Regions from separate parts of the Niveispirillum sp. KHB5.9 genome, predicted to be linked through region 1. Evidence: predicted binding sites of a transcription regulator. Region 1 holds the regulator's gene; each other region holds the start of a gene.
The links. Region 1 encodes PhoB, which activates phosphate uptake and scavenging genes when phosphate is short. Its sites were predicted from a motif close to TNTCATAAAACTGTCA; they were not measured.
Positions count from the first base shown of each region.

Region 1 (5,979 bases):
CATCAAGGACCGCATCGCCCTGAAGATGATCGAGGCGGCCGAGCAGGAGGGCAAACTGGCCCCCGGCGGCACCGTGATCGAGGCGACGGCCGGCAATACCGGCCTGGGCCTGGCGCTGGTCTGCGCCGCCAAGGGCTATCGCCTGATCCTGGTGATCCCCGACAAGATGGCGACGGAGAAGATCAACAATCTGCGCGCCCTGGGTGCCCAGATCCACATCACCCGTTCCGACGTGGGCAAGGGCCACCCCGCCTATTACCAGGACATCGCCGAGCGCCTGTCGCAGGAGATCGCCGGCAGCTTCTATGTCAACCAGTTCGCCAACCCGGCCAACCCGAAGACCCATGAGGAATGGACGGGTCCGGAGATGTTTAGGCAGCTGGACGGCGATATCGACGCCGTGGTTTCCGGCATCGGCTCTGGCGGCACCTTCACCGGCCTGGGCGCCTTCTTCGCCAAGGCCAGCCCCAAGACGGAAATGGTGATCGGCGATCCCGCCGGCTCCATCATCGCCGACCTGGTCAACAAGGGCACGCATGACGAGCCCGGTTCCTGGGTGGTGGAAGGCGTGGGCGAGGATTTTGTGCCGCCGATCTGCGACCTTCAGTACGCCAAGGCCGCCTATTACGTCACCGACACCGAAAGCCTGAACGCCGCGCGCGACCTGCTGCGGCTGGAGGGCATCCTGGCCGGGTCGTCATCGGGCACGCTGTTCGCCGCCGCCCTGAAATATTGCCGCGCCCAGACCACCAAAAAGCGCGTCGTCACCTTCGTCTGCGACACGGGCAACAAGTACCTGTCGAAGATGTTCAACGACGCCTGGATGGAAGATCACGGCTTCACCCCGCGCGAACGTCATAACGACCTGCGCGACCTGATGACCCGCCGTTTCGACAAGGGCCAGGTGGTGACGGTGGGGCCGGAGGATACGCTGCTGACAGCGTACAAGCGGATGCGCATCTCCGACGTGTCACAGCTGCCGGTGATGGAAGGCGAGCGGGTGATCGGCATCCTGGATGAGAGCGACCTGCTGCTGCATGTCGAGAAGGACCCGGCCCGCTTCCGCGACAAGGTCTATACGGCCATGGTCAACCGGCTGGAGACCCTGCCCTTGACCGCCACCACATCCGACCTGCGCGCCCTGTTCGACCGCAACATGGTGGCGATCATCCAGGATGAGGGCAAGTTCCTGGGCCTGCTGACCCGCACCGACGTGCTGAACCATCTGCGCCGGCAGTTGGGGTGATAGCAGAAGGGCCGCCCCGTCGGGCGGCCCTTTGCACATCACATCGTCGTCTTCGTATCCAGCGCGTAGCCCGCCGACCGCACGGTGCGGATCACATCCTGCTCTTCCGTTTCGTTCAGGGCCTTGCGCAGGCGGCGGATATGCACGTCCACCGTCCGCAGCTCGACATAGACGTCATGGCCCCAGACGATGTCCAGCAGCTGTTCGCGCGAGAAGACGCGCCCCGGATGCTGCATGAAATGGCGCAGCAGGGCGAATTCCTTCGGGCCCAGATGGATGTCGCGGCCGCCCCGGCGCACGCGGTGGGCGGCCAGGTCCATGGAGATGTCGGAGAAGCGCAACAACTCCTCCGCCAGACCCGGGGAGGCGCGGCGCAGCACGGCGCGGATGCGGGCCACCAGCTCCGTCGGGCTGAACGGCTTGGACAGGTAATCGTCCGCACCGCTGTTCAGGCCGCGAACCTTGTCCGCCTCCTCCCCACGCGCCGTCAGCATGATGACCGGGGTTTCGCGGGTCTTGGGGTTGCGGCGCAGCTGGCGGCAAACCTCCAGACCGCTCATCAACGGCAGCATCCAGTCCAGCAGGATCAAATGCGGGCTGCGCTCGTCGGCCTGCAGCAGGGCTTCTTCCCCGTCGCCGGCGGTGATGACCCGGAAGCCTTCGCGTTCCAGATTATAGGATAGCAGGGTGACGAGATCGGCTTCGTCTTCGACGACCAGGATCAGCGGCTTCAAGGCGGCGTTCATCGGTATCCCTGGGTTCTAGGCAGTGACGGGCGGGGCTGGATCAGCCCTCGCTATCAACCGGTTCGATGATGGTGAAGCTGGACTTGTCGCTCTTGGGCCGTTCGGCCGTCAGCGGCTGGCCCTTCACCAGGAAATGCACGGTCTCGGCGATGTTGGTCGCATGGTCGCCGGCGCGTTCCAGGTTCTTGGCGATGAACAGCAGATGCGTGCAGGGCGTGATGTTGCGCGGGTCTTCCATCATATAGGTCAGGACCTCGCGGAACAGGCTGGTATAGAGATCGTCCAGCTCCTCGTCCCGATGCCAAGCGGCCACGGCCTTTTCGACATCGCGGTCGATATAGGCGTCCAGCACGTCCTTCAGCATCTCCTGCACCAGACGGCCCATGCGCGGGATGGTCCCGGCGGGGCGCATCACCGGCAGCTGGGCCAGCGCGATGGAGCGCTTGGCGATGTTGGCGGCGTAATCGCCCGTGCGCTCCAGATCGGCGGAAATCTTCAGCGCCGCCAGCACTTCGCGCAGATCGACGCCGACCGGCGCGCGCAGCGCCAGCATGCGGATGGCGTCATGTTCGATCTGGCGTTCGAATTCGTCCAGGCGGGCATCGCCATGCATGACGCGCGACGCGCTTTCGACATCGCGGCGGCCCACGGCCTGCACGGCCGCTTCCACCTGCGCCTCGACCACGCCGCCCATCTGGGCGATCTGGTTGGACAGGCGCTGCAATTCCGCCTCGAAGGACTTGACGGTATGTTCGGTCGGCGACATGGACGTGGGTCCTCAATTCGAGAGACAGATAATCTTCATTTGCCTCCCCCTTGATGAGCGGGGGTCCAGGGGCCGCCTGGAACCACGGTAGTGCCCGTGGCCCCTGGGTCCCCGCTTTCGCGGGGAAAGCAGAAGGGTGGTGAAGCGCGAAACGCTTCAACCCTCAACCATACCGGCCGGTGATGTAGCCCTGGGTGCGCTCGTCGCGCGGGTTGGTGAAGATTTCCTCGGTATCACCCACTTCCACCAGGTCGCCCAGGTGGAAGAAGGCCGTGCGCTGGGAGACGCGGGCGGCCTGCTGCATGTTGTGGGTGACGATGGCGATGGTGAAGCTCTCACGCAGCTCGTCGATCAGCTCTTCGATATGCGCCGTCGCGATCGGGTCCAGGGCCGAGCAGGGCTCGTCCATCAGGATCACTTCCGGGCTGACGGCCACGGCGCGGGCGATGCACAGGCGCTGCTGCTGGCCGCCGGACAGGCCGGTACCGGGCTCATGCAGGCGGTCCTTGACCTCGTTCCACAGACCGGCACGCTTCAGCGAGGTCTCGACGATGGCGTCGAACTCGTCCTTGCGGGTGGCCAGGCCATGCAGCTTGGGACCGTAGATCACGTTCTCGTAGATCGACTTCGGAAACGGGTTCGGCTTCTGGAACACCATGCCGACACGGGCGCGCAGCTGCACCACGTCCAGCTTGGGATCGTAGATATCCTCGCCATCCAGCAGGATCTTGCCCTCGACGCGGCAGATGTCGATCGTGTCGTTCATGCGGTTCAAGGTCCGCAGGAAGGTCGACTTGCCGCAGCCCGAGGGGCCGATCATGGCCAGCACCTCGTTCTCGTAAAGCTCGACATTGACGCCGTGCAAAGCGCGCTTGGCGCCGTAGAACACTTTCACGTCGCGGGCCAGCATCTTCACCGGCGGGTGAGAGGCGGCTTGCACAGGCTTGTTCAGGGTCATGCTGTCCATGTTTACCACCGACGTTCGAATTTCTTGCGCAGCCAGATGGCGGCGCCGTTCATCATGATCAGGAAGGCCAGCAGCACCAGGATGGCGGCCGAGGTCAATTCGACGAAGCCGCGTTCCGGCTTGTCCGACCACATGAAGATCTGCACGGGCATGACGGACGAGCTGTCCAGCAGGCTGCCGGGTGCCGAGGTGATGAAGGCGTTCATGCCGATCATCAGCAGCGGTGCGGTCTCACCCACGGCGTGCGCCATGCCGATGATGGTGCCCGTCATGATGCCCGGCATGGCCAGCGGCAGCACATGATGCATCACCGCCTGGAGGCGTGAGGCGCCCATGCCCAATGCCGCTTCGCGGATCGAGGGCGGAACCGCCTTCAAGGCGGCACGGCTGGCGATGATGATGGTGGGCAGCACCAGCAGACCCAGCACCAGACCGCCGACCAGCGGGGCCGAACGCGGCATGCCGAAGAAATTGAGGAACACCGCCAGACCCAGCAGACCGAACACGATGGAGGGCACGGCCGCCAGATTGTTGATATTGACCTCGATGATCTCGGTCAGGCGGTTCTTCGGTGCGAATTCTTCCAGGTAGATCGCCGCCGCCACGCCGATGGGCAGGGCCGTGGCCAGCGTCACCAGCATGGTCAGCAACGTACCGACGGCAGCGCCCAACAGGCCGGCCAGTTCGGGATAGTTGCTGTCGCTGGCGGTGAAGAACGTGGTGTTGAAGGCCGACTTCACGTCACCGCGCTGTTCCAGACTGTCGAACCAGGCTAGCTGCTTGTCGCTGATCGGACGCTCGACCTCCGGCAGGTCGCGGTCGATGCCGCCCTTGACGATCTGGTTGATACCGTCGGACGCGGGCAGCCAGACATCGATCGTCTGCCCGACCAGCGACGGGTCCTTGTCCAGCATCTTGCCCAGGCGCACGCCGGCCACGGGGCTGACCAGCCCGCGCAGGTCGCGCTTTTCCACGCGGCCCGTAACCTCGGGGAAGTCCTTGTAGAGCGCTTCCGACACCAGGGTCTGGAAGGCGCCGCGGTCCCATTCGGCCGGGTTGCCGGTGCCCTGCGGATCGATGACGCTGGCATCGACGGTGACGGCCAGCTTCACTTCCGTCTGGAAGAAGGCCGAGGTGCCTTCCTTCAGCAGGGTGGAGAGCAGGATGACGAGCATGGAACAGGCGAAGATGATCGCCAGGATGCCATACACACGGAAGCGTCGTTCGGCCGCATAACGCGCCCTCAGTCGCTTGGTTGCAACGTCGCCGGTGTGGAACGACACGGGAGCGGCTGTCTGCATCGGCTCTGCGATCTCAGTCATATTTTTCCCGGTATTTCTGGACGATGCGGAGGGCGACGACGTTCAGCGCCAGGGTCACCAGGAACAGGACCAGACCCAGGGCGAAGACCGACAGCGTCTTGGCGCTGTCGAACTCCTGGTCGCCGACCAGGATGGACTTGATCTGCACGGTCACCGTGGTAACGCTGGCCAGCGGGTTCAGCGTCAGGCTGGCCTGCAGGCCGGCGGCCATCACCACGATCATCGTCTCGCCGATGGCGCGGCTGACGGCCAGCAGCATGGCGCCGACGATACCGGGCAGGGCCGCGGGCATCACCACTTGGCGGATCGTTTCCGACTTGGTCGCACCCAGGCCGTAGGACCCGTCGCGCAGCGACTGCGGCACGGCGTTGATCACGTCATCGGCGAGCGAGGAGACGAAGGGAACGATCATCACGCCCATCACGATGCCGGCGGCAAGTGCGCTCTGCGAGGAGATGGGCAGGCCGACCAGGGCGCCCAGGTCGCGGATGAACGGTGCCACCGTCAGGATGGCGAAGAAGCCGTAGACCACGGTGGGTACGCCGGCCAGGATCTCCAGCACCGGCTTCACCAGACCGCGCACCCGCTTGGGCGCATATTCGGACAGGTAGATGGCCGACATCAGACCGACCGGGGCCGCCACCAGCATGGCGATGGTGGCGATCAGCAACGTGCCGGTGAACAGCGGCACGGCACCGAAGGCACCGGACGAGCCCACCTGATCGGCCCGGATCGCGGTCTGCGGCGACCATTGCAGACCGAACAGGAATTCGGTGATCGGCACCTTGGTGAAGAAGCGGATGCTTTCAAACAGCAGCGACAGCACGATGCCGACGGTGGTCAGGACCGCGATGGTGGAGCAGAGCACCAGCAGGGCGGTGACGACGCGTTCGACATTGTTGCGCGCGCGGAAAGAAGGGTTGATCTTCGAC
Region 1 is NZ_JBLTYX010000005.1:71,974-77,952, reverse strand. Features, by position in the region: gene ACM9HJ_RS11105 (pyridoxal-phosphate dependent enzyme) at 1-1,246, shown strand, start outside; gene phoB (phosphate regulon transcriptional regulator PhoB) at 1,285-1,992, opposite strand; gene phoU (phosphate signaling complex protein PhoU) at 2,033-2,758, opposite strand; gene pstB (phosphate ABC transporter ATP-binding protein PstB) at 2,922-3,725, opposite strand; gene pstA (phosphate ABC transporter permease PstA) at 3,728-5,047, opposite strand; gene pstC (phosphate ABC transporter permease subunit PstC) at 5,040-5,979, opposite strand, start outside.

Region 2 (5,979 bases), on a different contig from region 1:
GGGGAGCGCGTGCTGGTGCGCGATCTCCTGTCCCGGCTGGCGCATGACGCCATCCAGCAGGTGCGCGAGGCGGTGGCCTGGCAGATCTATAACAGCCCCTTCCTGTCCGACGACCTGGCCCGTGACCTGGCGCTTGACCTGACCTCCGTGGCCTTCCCGCTGCTGCGCCATGGCGACGGCATGGCCGATGCCCTGCTGCTGGAGGTGATCGGCCAGGGGCACGCCGACAAGCAGTTGGCCATCGCCGCCCGCAAGCATCTGTCGCAGGACGTGTCGGGTGCCCTGGTCGATGTCGGCAACCTGGCCGTCATCGCCACCCTGGCGGGGAATGATGGCGCGGAACTGTCCGATGCCTCGCTCCAGTCGCTTGCCGAACGCTATGCGCATGTGCCGCTGGTGGCTGAGCCGCTGGCCGGGCGTGCCGCACTGCCGGCCAGCGTCGTGGAACGGCTGGTGGCGCATGTGTCGGACCGGGTGCGCGACCTGCTGGTGGAGCGTCATCGGCTGTCGCCGGTGATCGCGGCGGAACTGGCCGCACATGGGCGGGATGCCGCCACGCTGGCCCTGCTGCGGCCCGTGTCGCGTCCCGGCATGGATGCCGGTGCCCTGGCCCTGCATCTGCATGAACAGGGGCGGCTGGGCGTGGCGCTGCTGCTGCGCACGCTGTGCGCCGGGGATTTCGACTTCTTCGCCGCCGCCATCGCCACCAAGTCGCGGGTGCGCAAATCCAATGCGCTGGCCCTGCTGCTGGAGGGCAAGTGGGATGGGATGAAGGCGCTGCTGGACCATGCCCATATCCCCAAGCACCTGTTCACGCCGTTCCAGGTGGCCATGCGCGTGGCCCAGATGCTGGGCTATCGTGGCGGCGAGGCAGGGCGGGACGTGTTCCAGATGGAAGCGCTCGGCCGCATCTATGCCGACTGCGGCCAGTCGGAGGAGCGGGCGATGGACAACCTGCTGCTTCAGCTGTTCGACCAGAAGGACGACGCGCTGGTCGATGCCGCCATGGACATCGCGGGGATGCCGTTCATTCCGTTACGCGGGAACGTGCCGAAGGATTGAGGGGGAACTGACCGACGGTCATTTCCCATGACCGTCGGAGGCCGTCGATTGGCGGCCCGCGCCACGTGGCGCGTAAGCCAAGGGCGCGGAGCGCCCGCCCGACGTCTGCGGGAACTCAAAAAGCCCTTATCTGCATCTGGATCGGGCCTTCGGCGCGGCCATGGATGAACTGGTCGACATATTCGTTGCCGGAATTATCGATCTCCGACACCGGGCCCACCCAGATCAGCTTGCCCTTGTAGAGCATGGCGATGCGGTCGGCGATCTTGCGGGCGCTGGCCATGTCATGGGTGATGGACAGGGCCGTGGCGCCCAGATCCTTCACGCATTTCACGATCAGGTCGTTGATCACGTCGGCCATGATCGGGTCCAGGCCCGTCGTCGGTTCGTCGAAGAAGATGATCTCCGGCCTTGTACAGATGGCGCGGGCCAGGCCCACGCGCTTCTGCATGCCGCCCGACAGTTCTGAGGGCGACAGATCTGCGACATCGGGGCTCAGGCCCACGGCACCCAAAGTGGCCACCGCCCGCTCCTTGGCCTCCTTGCGGCCCAGGCGCTGCTCCCCCTGGATCAGGCCGAAGGCGACGTTTTCCCAGACGGGCAGGCTGTCGAACAGGGCCGCGCCCTGGAACAGCATGCCGAACTTGGCCATGGCGCGTTCACGGTCGCGGCCGCCGATATGGGTCGTGTCCTCACCATCGATGCGGATGGTGCCGGCATCGGGCTGCAGGATGCCCAGGATGCTTTTCAGCAGCACGGACTTGCCGGTGCCCGATCCGCCGATGATGACGACGCTTTCGCCGCGCGCCACCTCCAGATCCACGCCGTCCAGCACCACTTTGGGCCCGAACGCCTTCTTCACGCCCTTCAGCGCGATCTTGGGCACGTCCATGTCTTGGGTCAGCTCCAGCGGCGGCATGCTCATGAGAAGAAGATCCCCGTCAGCAGATAGTTCATGACCAGGATGAGGATGGAGGCGGACACCACGGCATTGGTGGTGGCGGCACCCACACCCTGCGCCCCGCCGCGCGAGTTGTAGCCGTGGTAGCAGCCCATCAGGGAGATGACGAAGCCGAAGCAGGCGGCCTTCACCAGACCGGACACCACATCCATGAATTCCAGATACTGCCAGGTATTGTTGATATAGCTGGCGGCGTTGAAATCCAGCCGGTAGACGGCGACCAGATAGCCGCCGAACACGCCGATGATGTCGGCCACCAGCACCAGCAGCGGCAGCATGGCGGTGCCGGCCAGCAGGCGCGGCACGACCAGATATTTGAACGGGTTGGTCGACAGCGTGGTCAGCGCGTCCACCTGTTCGGTGACGCGCATGGTGCCCAGCTCCGCCGCCATGGCGGCCCCGATGCGGCCGGCCACCATCAGGCCCGCCAGCACCGGCCCCAGTTCGCGGGTGATCGACAACACGACCACGGTGGCTATGGCGCTTTCGGCGGAGAAGCGGGAGAAGCCGCTATAGCTTTGCAGGGCCAGCACCATGCCGGTGAACACGGCGGTCAGGCCGACGACGGGCAGGCTGTAATAGCCGATCTCCACCATCTGCCGGCCGATATGCCGGAAATAGAAGGGCGGGCGCAGGCAATGCATCAGCGCCGTGAGCGTGAACAGGGCCAGACGCCCCGCCGCCTCCAGGAAGTTCAGGGTGGCACGACCGACCGCACTGAGGAAATTCATGAACCTGACCTTCTGCTCGGGAGCGTGACCCGCCCCATCGCTAGACAATGGGGTGTCTTCTGTCAATGTATAGGGGGCGGAGATCATCGCTGTGCTGCGCCGCACCCAATCGCCAATGGCATGGAGCCTTTGCGTTTCTTCCACGCGAAGCATCTTGCCGGACGCGTGATTTCGCCTTAAAACCGAAACAAGCAACGAGCTGTCGGTGTTCCCGCCGGCTCCACCACTTCAGGATGGACAGGTCCCCCCGGGATGGCGGCAGACCAGACGACGCAGAAGCAGGACATGACGGGCGCATCCGCCCGTGCTGTCGCTTTGCGCGTGTACTCCATCGGCAGCGGCCGCCCCGTCCTGGCCGCCACCCTACGACTAGTTTCCCCCTGAGCGCCCGATGTCGTGCCGCCTTCGCCGCGGTACGGCCCGCGATCAGGGGACAAGGTGCCGCACCGGCGCCGATTGAGGCTCGCATCACAATTCGATCTATCGGCGCCGTACCTGACAGGACCGCGCCCGATATGCCCAAGGGACCAGGACATGAGCAGCATCACCAGCGACAGCAACCGCGTCATCATTTTCGACACCACCCTGCGTGATGGCGAGCAGGCCCCCGGCTGTTCCATGAACCTGGAAGAAAAGCTGCGCATCGCCACCGTGCTGGAGGAAATGGGCGTCGACGTGATCGAGGCCGGGTTCCCCATCGCGTCCAACGGTGATTTCGAGGCGGTGCGTGAAGTGGCGCGCACCGTGAAGAATTCGGTGATCGCAGCATTGGCCCGCACCTCGCGCGCCGATATCGACCGCGCGGCCGAGGCGTTGCAACTGGCGCAGCGCAAGCGCATCCACACCTTCATCTCCACCAGCCCCGTCCACATGAACTACATGTTGAAGATGACGGAGGAGGAGGTGCTCCAGCGCACCATCGATTATGTCGGCTATGCCCGCAACCTGACCGATGATGTGGAATGGTCGGCCCAGGATGGCTCGCGCTCCGATCGCGACTTCCTGTGCCGCACGGTGGAGGCCGCCATCAAGGCCGGCGCCACCACCATCAACATCCCCGACACGGTGGGCTATGCCCTGCCGGAGGAATATGCTGCCATGTTCAAGGACGTGATGACCCGCGTCCCCAATTCGGACAAGGCCATCTTCTCCGTCCATTGCCATAACGACCTGGGCCTGGCCGTGGCCAATTCGCTGGCCGGCATCGGCGTGGGCGTGCGGCAGGTGGAATGCACCATCAACGGGTTGGGCGAGCGCGCGGGCAATGCGTCGCTGGAAGAGATCGTCATGGCGCTGCGCACGCGCCACGACCTGATCGGCTGCACCACGGGTATCAAGACCGAGCATATCACCCGCATCTCCCGCCTGGTTTCCACCATTACCGGCTTCCAGGTGCAGCCCAACAAGGCCATCGTCGGCGCCAACGCCTTCGCCCATGAGAGCGGCATCCATCAGGACGGTATGCTGAAGCATGCCGAGACCTATGAGATCATGACTCCGGAATCGGTGGGTCTGAACCGGTCGTCACTGGTCATGGGCAAGCATTCCGGCCGCGCCGCCTTCCGCGCCAAGCTGAAGGAGCTTGGCTATGACGATCTGGGCGAGAATTCGATCAACGACGCGTTCGGCCGCTTCAAGGATCTGGCCGACCGCAAGAAGGACATCTATGACGAGGACATCGTCGCCATCATGGATGACGAGGTCGGCCGCCAGCATGACCGTGTTCGTTTCCAAGCGCTGCATGTCGTCGCCGGCTCGCGCGGGCCGCAGCATGCCGTGCTGGAGCTGGAAATCGACGGTCGGCCTATCCCGCCGGTGGTGGCCTTCGGCAACGGCCCGGTGGATGCGGTGTTCAACGCCCTGAAGCTGGCCTTCCCGCATGAAGCCAAATTGCAGCTTTACCAGGTGCACGCCGTGACCCAGGGCACCGATGCCCAGGCGGAGGTGACGGTGCGCCTGGAAGAGGAAGGTAAGACCGTGAACGGGCAGGGGGCGGATGCCGACACGCTGGTGGCCAGTGCGCGAGCCTATGTCCATGCGTTGAACAAGCTGATCACCAAGCGGCTGAAGACGGCGCCGGTGGCGCTGTCGGCCTAACCTCGACTCCGAATCCGCGACTTGAGTCAAACCCCCGCCGGAAACCCTACCGGCGGGGGTTTTGCCATGATTTCGCCATGATGTTTGAGGGTCGCTTACCCAGGGTAGCCGCCATATGGGGCGCGGACAGCCGCCATGCGGCAGCGCAGCGCGAAAGCGGGTACAAATTCCATGCCGGTGGCTTTCAAGGCTTGAGGGTCCGGCCCCAAATGGTCTATGCAACAAACGCGGTTCGGCATATCCGGGGTCCGACCGCACCAAGGGCGGCAAAATCCGGACATCGCTAGAGATACGTTTCACCCATGTTTTCAAACCTGCTCGGTATGTTCTCCGCCGACATGGCGATCGACCTTGGCACGGCCAATACGCTGGTCTATGTGAAGGGTCGCGGCATCGTCCTCAATGAACCGTCGGTGGTCGCCATCCGCGACCTGCGGGGCAAGAAGCAGGTCCTGGCCGTGGGTGACGAGGCCAAGCTGATGCTTGGCCGTACGCCCGGCAACATCCAGGCCATCCGTCCGCTGCGCGACGGCGTCATCGCCGATTTCGAAGTCGCGGAAGAGATGATCAAGCATTTCATCCGCAAGGTTCATAACCGCCGCAGCTTCGCCAGCCCGGAAATCGTCATCTGCGTGCCGTCCGGCTCCACCGCCGTCGAACGCCGTGCCATCCAGGAGAGTGCGGAGGCCGCCGGTGCGCGCCGCGTCTCCCTGATCGAGGAACCCATGGCCGCCGCCATCGGCGCCGGCCTGCCGGTGACCGAGCCGACGGGCAGCATGGTCGTCGATATCGGCGGCGGCACCACGGAAGTGGCCGTTCTGTCGCTGAACGGCACCGTCCATGCTCGTTCCGCCCGCGTCGGCGGCGACAAGATGGACGAGGCCATCATCGGCTATATCCGCCGTCACCATAACCTGCTGGTGGGTGAGGGTTCGGCCGAGCGCATCAAGAAGGAAATCGGTTCCGCCTGCCCGCCGGAAGATGGCGAAGGCCGCGTCATGGAGATCAAGGGCCGCGACCTGATGAACGGCGTTCCCAAGGAACTGGTGATGAGCGAGCGCCAGATCGCCGAGAGCCTGGCCGAGCCCGTCAGCCAGATCATTGAGGCGGTCAAGGTCGCCCTGGAGC
Region 2 is NZ_JBLTYX010000009.1:107,197-113,175, reverse strand. Features, by position in the region: gene ACM9HJ_RS16350 (DUF2336 domain-containing protein) at 1-1,062, shown strand, start outside; gene ACM9HJ_RS16345 (ABC transporter ATP-binding protein) at 1,178-1,987, opposite strand; gene ACM9HJ_RS16340 (MlaE family ABC transporter permease) at 1,984-2,754, opposite strand; gene ACM9HJ_RS16335 (2-isopropylmalate synthase) at 3,289-4,851, shown strand; gene ACM9HJ_RS16330 (rod shape-determining protein) at 5,154-5,979, shown strand, end outside.
Region 2: a site for PhoB is predicted at 2,927-2,942, ahead of ACM9HJ_RS16340 (MlaE family ABC transporter permease). Genes of this name have one in related genera too.

Region 3 (5,979 bases), on a different contig from region 1:
GGTAGAGCGACGGAAATGAAGGTGCCCAAAGTTCGCGGGTACCCTCACGCCCCGATCACACCCCCGCCCTTCTTGGTGATGGCGACCACCGATGGGCGGGCCGGCATGCTGTCCTTGAAGTCGGGCCAGCGGGTGCCGGGGTCGGCGAAGGTACCCTGCTTGTTGCCGGATCTGGTGAACCGGTCCACCGCGTCCGATCCCGGGTGCTGGACGGAGATGAACAGGCTCTGGTCGTCGGGCGTGAAGCTGGGGCCGGTCAGTTCCGCCCCCACCGGCACGCGGAAGAACAGCCGGGCGGTACCGCGCAGCGGTCCGTCGGTTTCCACCGCCCAGATGCCGTCGGACGAGCCCGAGGTCCATTGCCATTTGCTGCCCTGGTCGGTGCCCACCCACAGGCGGCCCATGCTGTCGAAGGCGCAATTGTCGGGGCAGGAGAACCAGCCATTTTCTGTGGTCGCCTTGTTGAAATTGGCACCGGTCCTGGGATCGGCCGGGTTGCCGGCCTTCACCAGGATCTCCCACTTGAACTTCTGTGCAGCGTGGTCGCCGCCGGGCGGGTGCATCTCGATGATATGACCCCAGCTGTTGGCCGGGCGCGGGTTGGCGACATTGGGGCGGGCCTGGGCCGGGTGGATCGGATCGTCGGGCAGCCGGTCGTCATTGTTGGTCAGCATGACATAGACCAGCCCGGTTTTGGGATTGACCTCCACATCTTCCGGCCGGTCCATGCGGGTGGCCCCCAGCAGGGTGGCGGCGATGCGGGCGGAGATGACGACGTCGCCCTGGTCCTTGAAGCCGTTGGCGGCGGTTAGCGGCCCCTGGCCATGGACCAGCGGCAGCCAGCTGACGGTGCCATCGGCATCGAAGCGCGCCACGGACAAGGTGCCCTCGTCCAGCAGCTTCATGTTGGCCTTGCGGTCGGCCGGGTTGAAGGTGCCCTTGGAGATGAAGCGGTACACATGCTCGAACCGCTGATCATCGCCCATATAGACGACGGCGCGGCCATCCCTGTTGAGCGTGACGCCGGCCCCTTCATGCTTGAAGCGGCCCAGGGCGGTCAGCTTGCGCGGCGTGCTGGTCGGATCGTACGGGTCGATCTCCACGATCCAGCCATAGCGATTCGCGGCGTAGATTTCCTTGTTGATATGGAACCGGTCATGGAACCGGCCCCACTGGTACCAGGGGGACGGCACCGTCATGCGGTCATAGTTGCGCTGTTCGGGATGGGACTGGTCGATCGTGCCCATGAAATAGCCGTCGATATTCTCCTCACCCGACAGGACCGTGCCCCAGGGGGTGACGCCGCCGGCGCAATTGTTCAGCATGCCGATGACGGTGCGGCCTTCCGGATCGTCCCTGGTCTTCATCCGCGCATGGCCGGCAGCCGGACCGGTCACGGTCATCTTCGTGTTCAGCGCGTTGATGCGGCGGTTGAACTTGCCGCCCTTCACGTAGGTCCACTTGCCGTCGGCGCCGCGCTTGACCTCCACGATGGTGCCGCTATGGGCCGCCATCTCGATATCCACCATCTCCTTGGTGACGGATTCGGGCGGGTACTTGTCCTGGCCCTCGGGCGCCAGGCCGGGGAACATCATCTCCGCCTGGGTATATTCATGGTTCACCCACAGCAAGCCATGATCGGCGCTCTTGGAGCCCTGGGGCAGCGGGTAGAAGGCGGTGAAGTCGCAATTATAGCCGAACTGCTTCAGCTGGGCCTCGGCTGTCTGCTTCATCGGGTCGAATTCCGGGCTGTCGGCGAACAGGGGATCGCCCCAACGGATCAGCACGTCGGCATCATAGCCGGGGGCCACATGGTGCTTGCCATCCACACCGCGGGCCAGTTCCTCGAACTTGAAGCCGAATCCGGCGCTGCCGGCCGTTTGGGCCTGGGCCTCACCGGTCAGGAAAGGCGCCGAGATGGCCGGCGCGAAGGCGGCGATGGCGCTGGTGCCCAGCATGCCGCGCAGGATGTCGCGCCGCCCCAGCCGCTGCTGCACCACCTCACCAAAGGTGGGCTCGGTTTCCGGAGAAGAGCCCCGGTCCTGGATGGCCTCGAACTCTTCATGGGTCAGGAAACGATTATCGGCCATGGGCGGGGGCTCCAGTGCGAAGAAGGGTATGACTTGTCAGGTTTCATACGCCCCGGATGCTACAGTTATTTGACAGTGGCAAGCGATGTGGCCACGGCGGCGATGTGACACAGGACAGAGATTCCGCATCGCGAAGGAAGCGGATGGGCTTTGTCACCTTGCCGTGCGCCTGCGAACTGGCTAGCTTCACAGGCTGGTATGATTGCTGGGACCCTTTCCCGGTGGTGCCCTGGAACCGGGGTGCCGCCCGCGGGCCCGCTGTTCGGAACGGAGCCGATGAAGTTTACCCGTCGTGCCGCCTGTGCGGCCCTTGCCCTGTTCATGTCCACCGCCGCCACGGCCATTCCGGCGGCGGCGTTCGAACCCGCCATCGTTTTCGACATGGGCGGTCGTTTCGACAAGTCCTTCAACGAGGGCGCCAATAACGGGGCCGAGAAGTTCAAGAAGGATACCGGCGTCAATTTCCGCTGGTTCGAGGTGACGAACGAGGCGCAGCGCGAGCAGTTCCTGCGCCGCCTGGCCAGCCGCAACGCCGACATCATCGTCTCCGTCGGTTTCTCCATGGCGCCCTCGGTGGAGAAGGTGGCCAAGGAGTTCCCGAACGTCCGCTTCACCCTGATCGACGGCAATGTCGACCTGCCCAACGTGCAGTCGATCGAATTTGCCGAGCATGAGGGTTCCTACCTGGTCGGCGTGCTGGCCGCCATGGCCAGCAAGACCGGCACCGTCGGTTTCGTCGGCGGCATGGACATCCCGCTGATCCGCCGCTTCGCCTGCGGGTATGAGCAGGGCGTGAAGGCCACCAATGCCAAGGCCAATGTCGTCGCCAACATGGCTGGCAGCACGCCCGCCGCATGGGCCGATCCCACCCGCGGGTCGGAGCTGGCCAAGAGCCAGTTCGACCGCGGGGCGGACGTGATCTTCGCCGCCGCCGGCCAGACCGGCATGGGCGTTCTGCAGGCGGCATCGGATGCCGGCAAGCTGTCCATCGGCGTGGACAGCAACCAGAACCACCTGTTCCCCGGCAAGGTGCTGACCAGCATGGTCAAGCGCGTGGACGTAGCCGCGTACGAGGCGTTCAAGACCGCGCAGGACGGCACCTGGAAGGCCGGCCATCGCCGCCTGGGCCTGAAGGAGGACGGCGTGGGCTGGGCTTCCGACGAGAATAACAAGGCCCTGATCACGCCCGCCATGCAGGCGGCCGTGGACAAGGCCACGGCGGAGATCAAGGCCGGCACCCGCACCGTCGCCAATTACGACGATGCCAAGGGCTGCAAATACTGATCGCCTCGTTCCGATCTCCGCGTTTGAGCAGGTACCATGTCGGCCGCCCATAACCATGTTTCCCCCGCCTGGGCGGTCGAGCTTGTCGGCATCGACAAGCGATTCGGCCCCGTCCATGCCAATCGCGACGTGACGCTCCGCTTCGCACCCGCCAGCATCCATGGGCTGGTGGGCGAGAACGGGGCCGGCAAGTCGACGCTGATGAGCATCTTGTACGGTTTCTATGAGGCCGATGCCGGCGACATCCTGGTGCGCGGCAAACAGGTTTCCATCCGCACGCCGCAGGACGCGATCAAGCTGGGCATCGGCATGGTCCATCAGCATTTCATGCTGGTGGAGACCTTCACCGTGCTGGAGAACCTGCTGCTGGGCCATGAGGGCGGGCCGGTCCTGGGCCCGGCCATGCAGCGTGCCCGCGCCGAGGTGCGGGCGCTGGAACAGCAGTTCGGCCTGGAAGTGCCGCTGGACGCGCTGGTCTCCGACTTGCCGGTGGGTGTGCAGCAGCGGGTGGAGATCCTGAAGGCGCTGTATCGCGGGGCCGAAGTGCTGATCCTGGACGAGCCGACGGCCGTGCTGTCGCCGCCGGAGGTGGAGCAGTTGTTCCGCATCCTGGAACGGCTGCGCCAGCAGGGCCGCACCGTGCTGCTGATCACCCATAAGCTGAAGGAAATCATGGCCATCACCGACCGCGTGTCGGTGCTGCGCCGGGGCCAGGTGGTGGCGGAGTTCATCACGGCGGAAACCGACCGCCAGGCCCTGGCCGACGCCATGGTCGGCCGCAAGACCTCGCTTTCCGTGGACAAGGCGCCGGCCACGCCGGGCGCGGTGCTGCTGTCGGCGCGGAATGTCAACGTGGTGGACGGGCGCGGCGTCACCACCCTGAAGGATGCCTGCCTGAGCGTGCGGGCGGGAGAGATCGTCGGCATCGCCGGCGTGGCCGGCAACGGCCAGTCGGAATTGTTGGAAGTCCTGTCTGGCATGTCCCGTTTCGAAAGCGGAACGGTCACGCTGAAGGGCGGGGAAATCACCCCTTCCACCAAGTATGATGCAGCCGAGGCCCGCCGCCGTGGCCTGGCCCATGTGCCCGAAGACCGGCTGAAGCTGGCCGTGATCAAGGAATTCCCGGCACATGAGAGCGCCATCCTGGGTTATCACCAGGACAAGAGCCTGTCCAAGGGCTGGCGGCTGGACTGGAAGCGGGTGGTTGCAAAGACCGTTTCGTTGATGGAGCGGTTCGACGTGCGCCCCGGCAACCCCAATCTGCGCACCGCCCTGTTCTCCGGCGGCAACCAGCAGAAGCTGGTGATGGCGCGCGAGATGGAGCGGGAGCCGGATATATTGCTGGTGGGGCAGCCGACCAGGGGCGTGGATATCGGCGCCATCGCCTTCATCCACCGCCAGCTGGTGGGTCTGCGCGACCGGGGCAAGGCCATCCTGCTGGTTTCGGCCGAACTGGACGAGATCCTGGCCCTGTCCGACCGCATCCTGGTGATGTGCGACGGGGAGATCGTGGGTGAGCTGTCAGCGGCCGAGGCCAATGAAAGCCGGATCGGCACGATGATGGCGGGCATCAAGGACGTCCCCGTCACGGAAGGGGTTTCGGCATGAGTGCGGGCGGTTCCGACAATCTTCCCTGGTGGGTGACGGGCCTGCTGCTGCCGGTGATCAATGTCACCCTGGCGCTGCTGGTCTCCGCCCTGGTCATCCTGGCCATCGGCGAGGACCCGGTGGGGGCGCTCGGCACCATGCTGCGGGGTGCCTTGGGTACCGGTGAGGGCATCGGCTATACGCTGTATTACGCGACCAGCCTGATCTTCACGGCACTCGCCGTGGCCATCGCCTTCCATGGCGGGCTGTTCAATATCGGCGGTGAGGGGCAGGCCTATATCGGGGGCCTGGGCGTCGGCCTGGTCTGTCTGGCGCTGCCCGGCTGGCCCTGGTGGGCGGCCTTGCCGCTGTCGGTGCTGGGCGGGGCGGCGTTCGGGGCGCTGTGGGCGGCGATCCCCGGCTGGCTGCAGGCCTATCGCGGCAGCCACATCGTCATCACCACCATCATGTTCAATTTCATCGCGTCCTCGCTGATGGTCTATCTGATGGTCAATGTGCTGATCAAGCCGGGCCAGATGTCGCCGGAAAGCGAGGCGTTCAGCGCCTCGATGTTCCTGCCGATGATGGCCGACATGCTGGCCGCCATCGGTATCGAGATGGACAGCTCGCCGCTGAATTTCTCGCTGTTCCTGGCGCTCTTGGCCTGCCTGGCCGTCTGGGGCTTCATCTGGCACACGCGCTGGGGCTTCGCGCTGCGCGCCACGGGGGCGAACGAGAATGCGGCCCTTTATGCCGGCATCGACCCCAAGAAGATCATCGTCGTCACCATGGCCCTGTCGGGTGCGCTCGCCGGCCTGCTGGGCGTGAACGAGCTGCATGGGGTGCAGCACCGGCTGATGCTGAATTTCCCGGCCGGGCTGGGCTTCACCGGCATCGCGGTCGCCTTGATGGGCCGCAACCATCCGGCCGGCATCATCCCCGCCGCCATCCTGTTCGGCGCGCTGTACCAGGGCGGTACCGAACTGGTCTTCGATTATCCCAACATCAGCCGGGAGCT
Region 3 is NZ_JBLTYX010000017.1:142,362-148,340, reverse strand. Features, by position in the region: gene ACM9HJ_RS23430 (PhoX family protein) at 45-2,090, opposite strand; gene ACM9HJ_RS23425 (BMP family lipoprotein) at 2,367-3,374, shown strand; gene ACM9HJ_RS23420 (ABC transporter ATP-binding protein) at 3,411-4,982, shown strand; gene ACM9HJ_RS23415 (ABC transporter permease) at 4,979-5,979, shown strand, end outside.
Region 3: a site for PhoB is predicted at 2,150-2,165, ahead of ACM9HJ_RS23430 (PhoX family protein). Genes of this name have one in related genera too.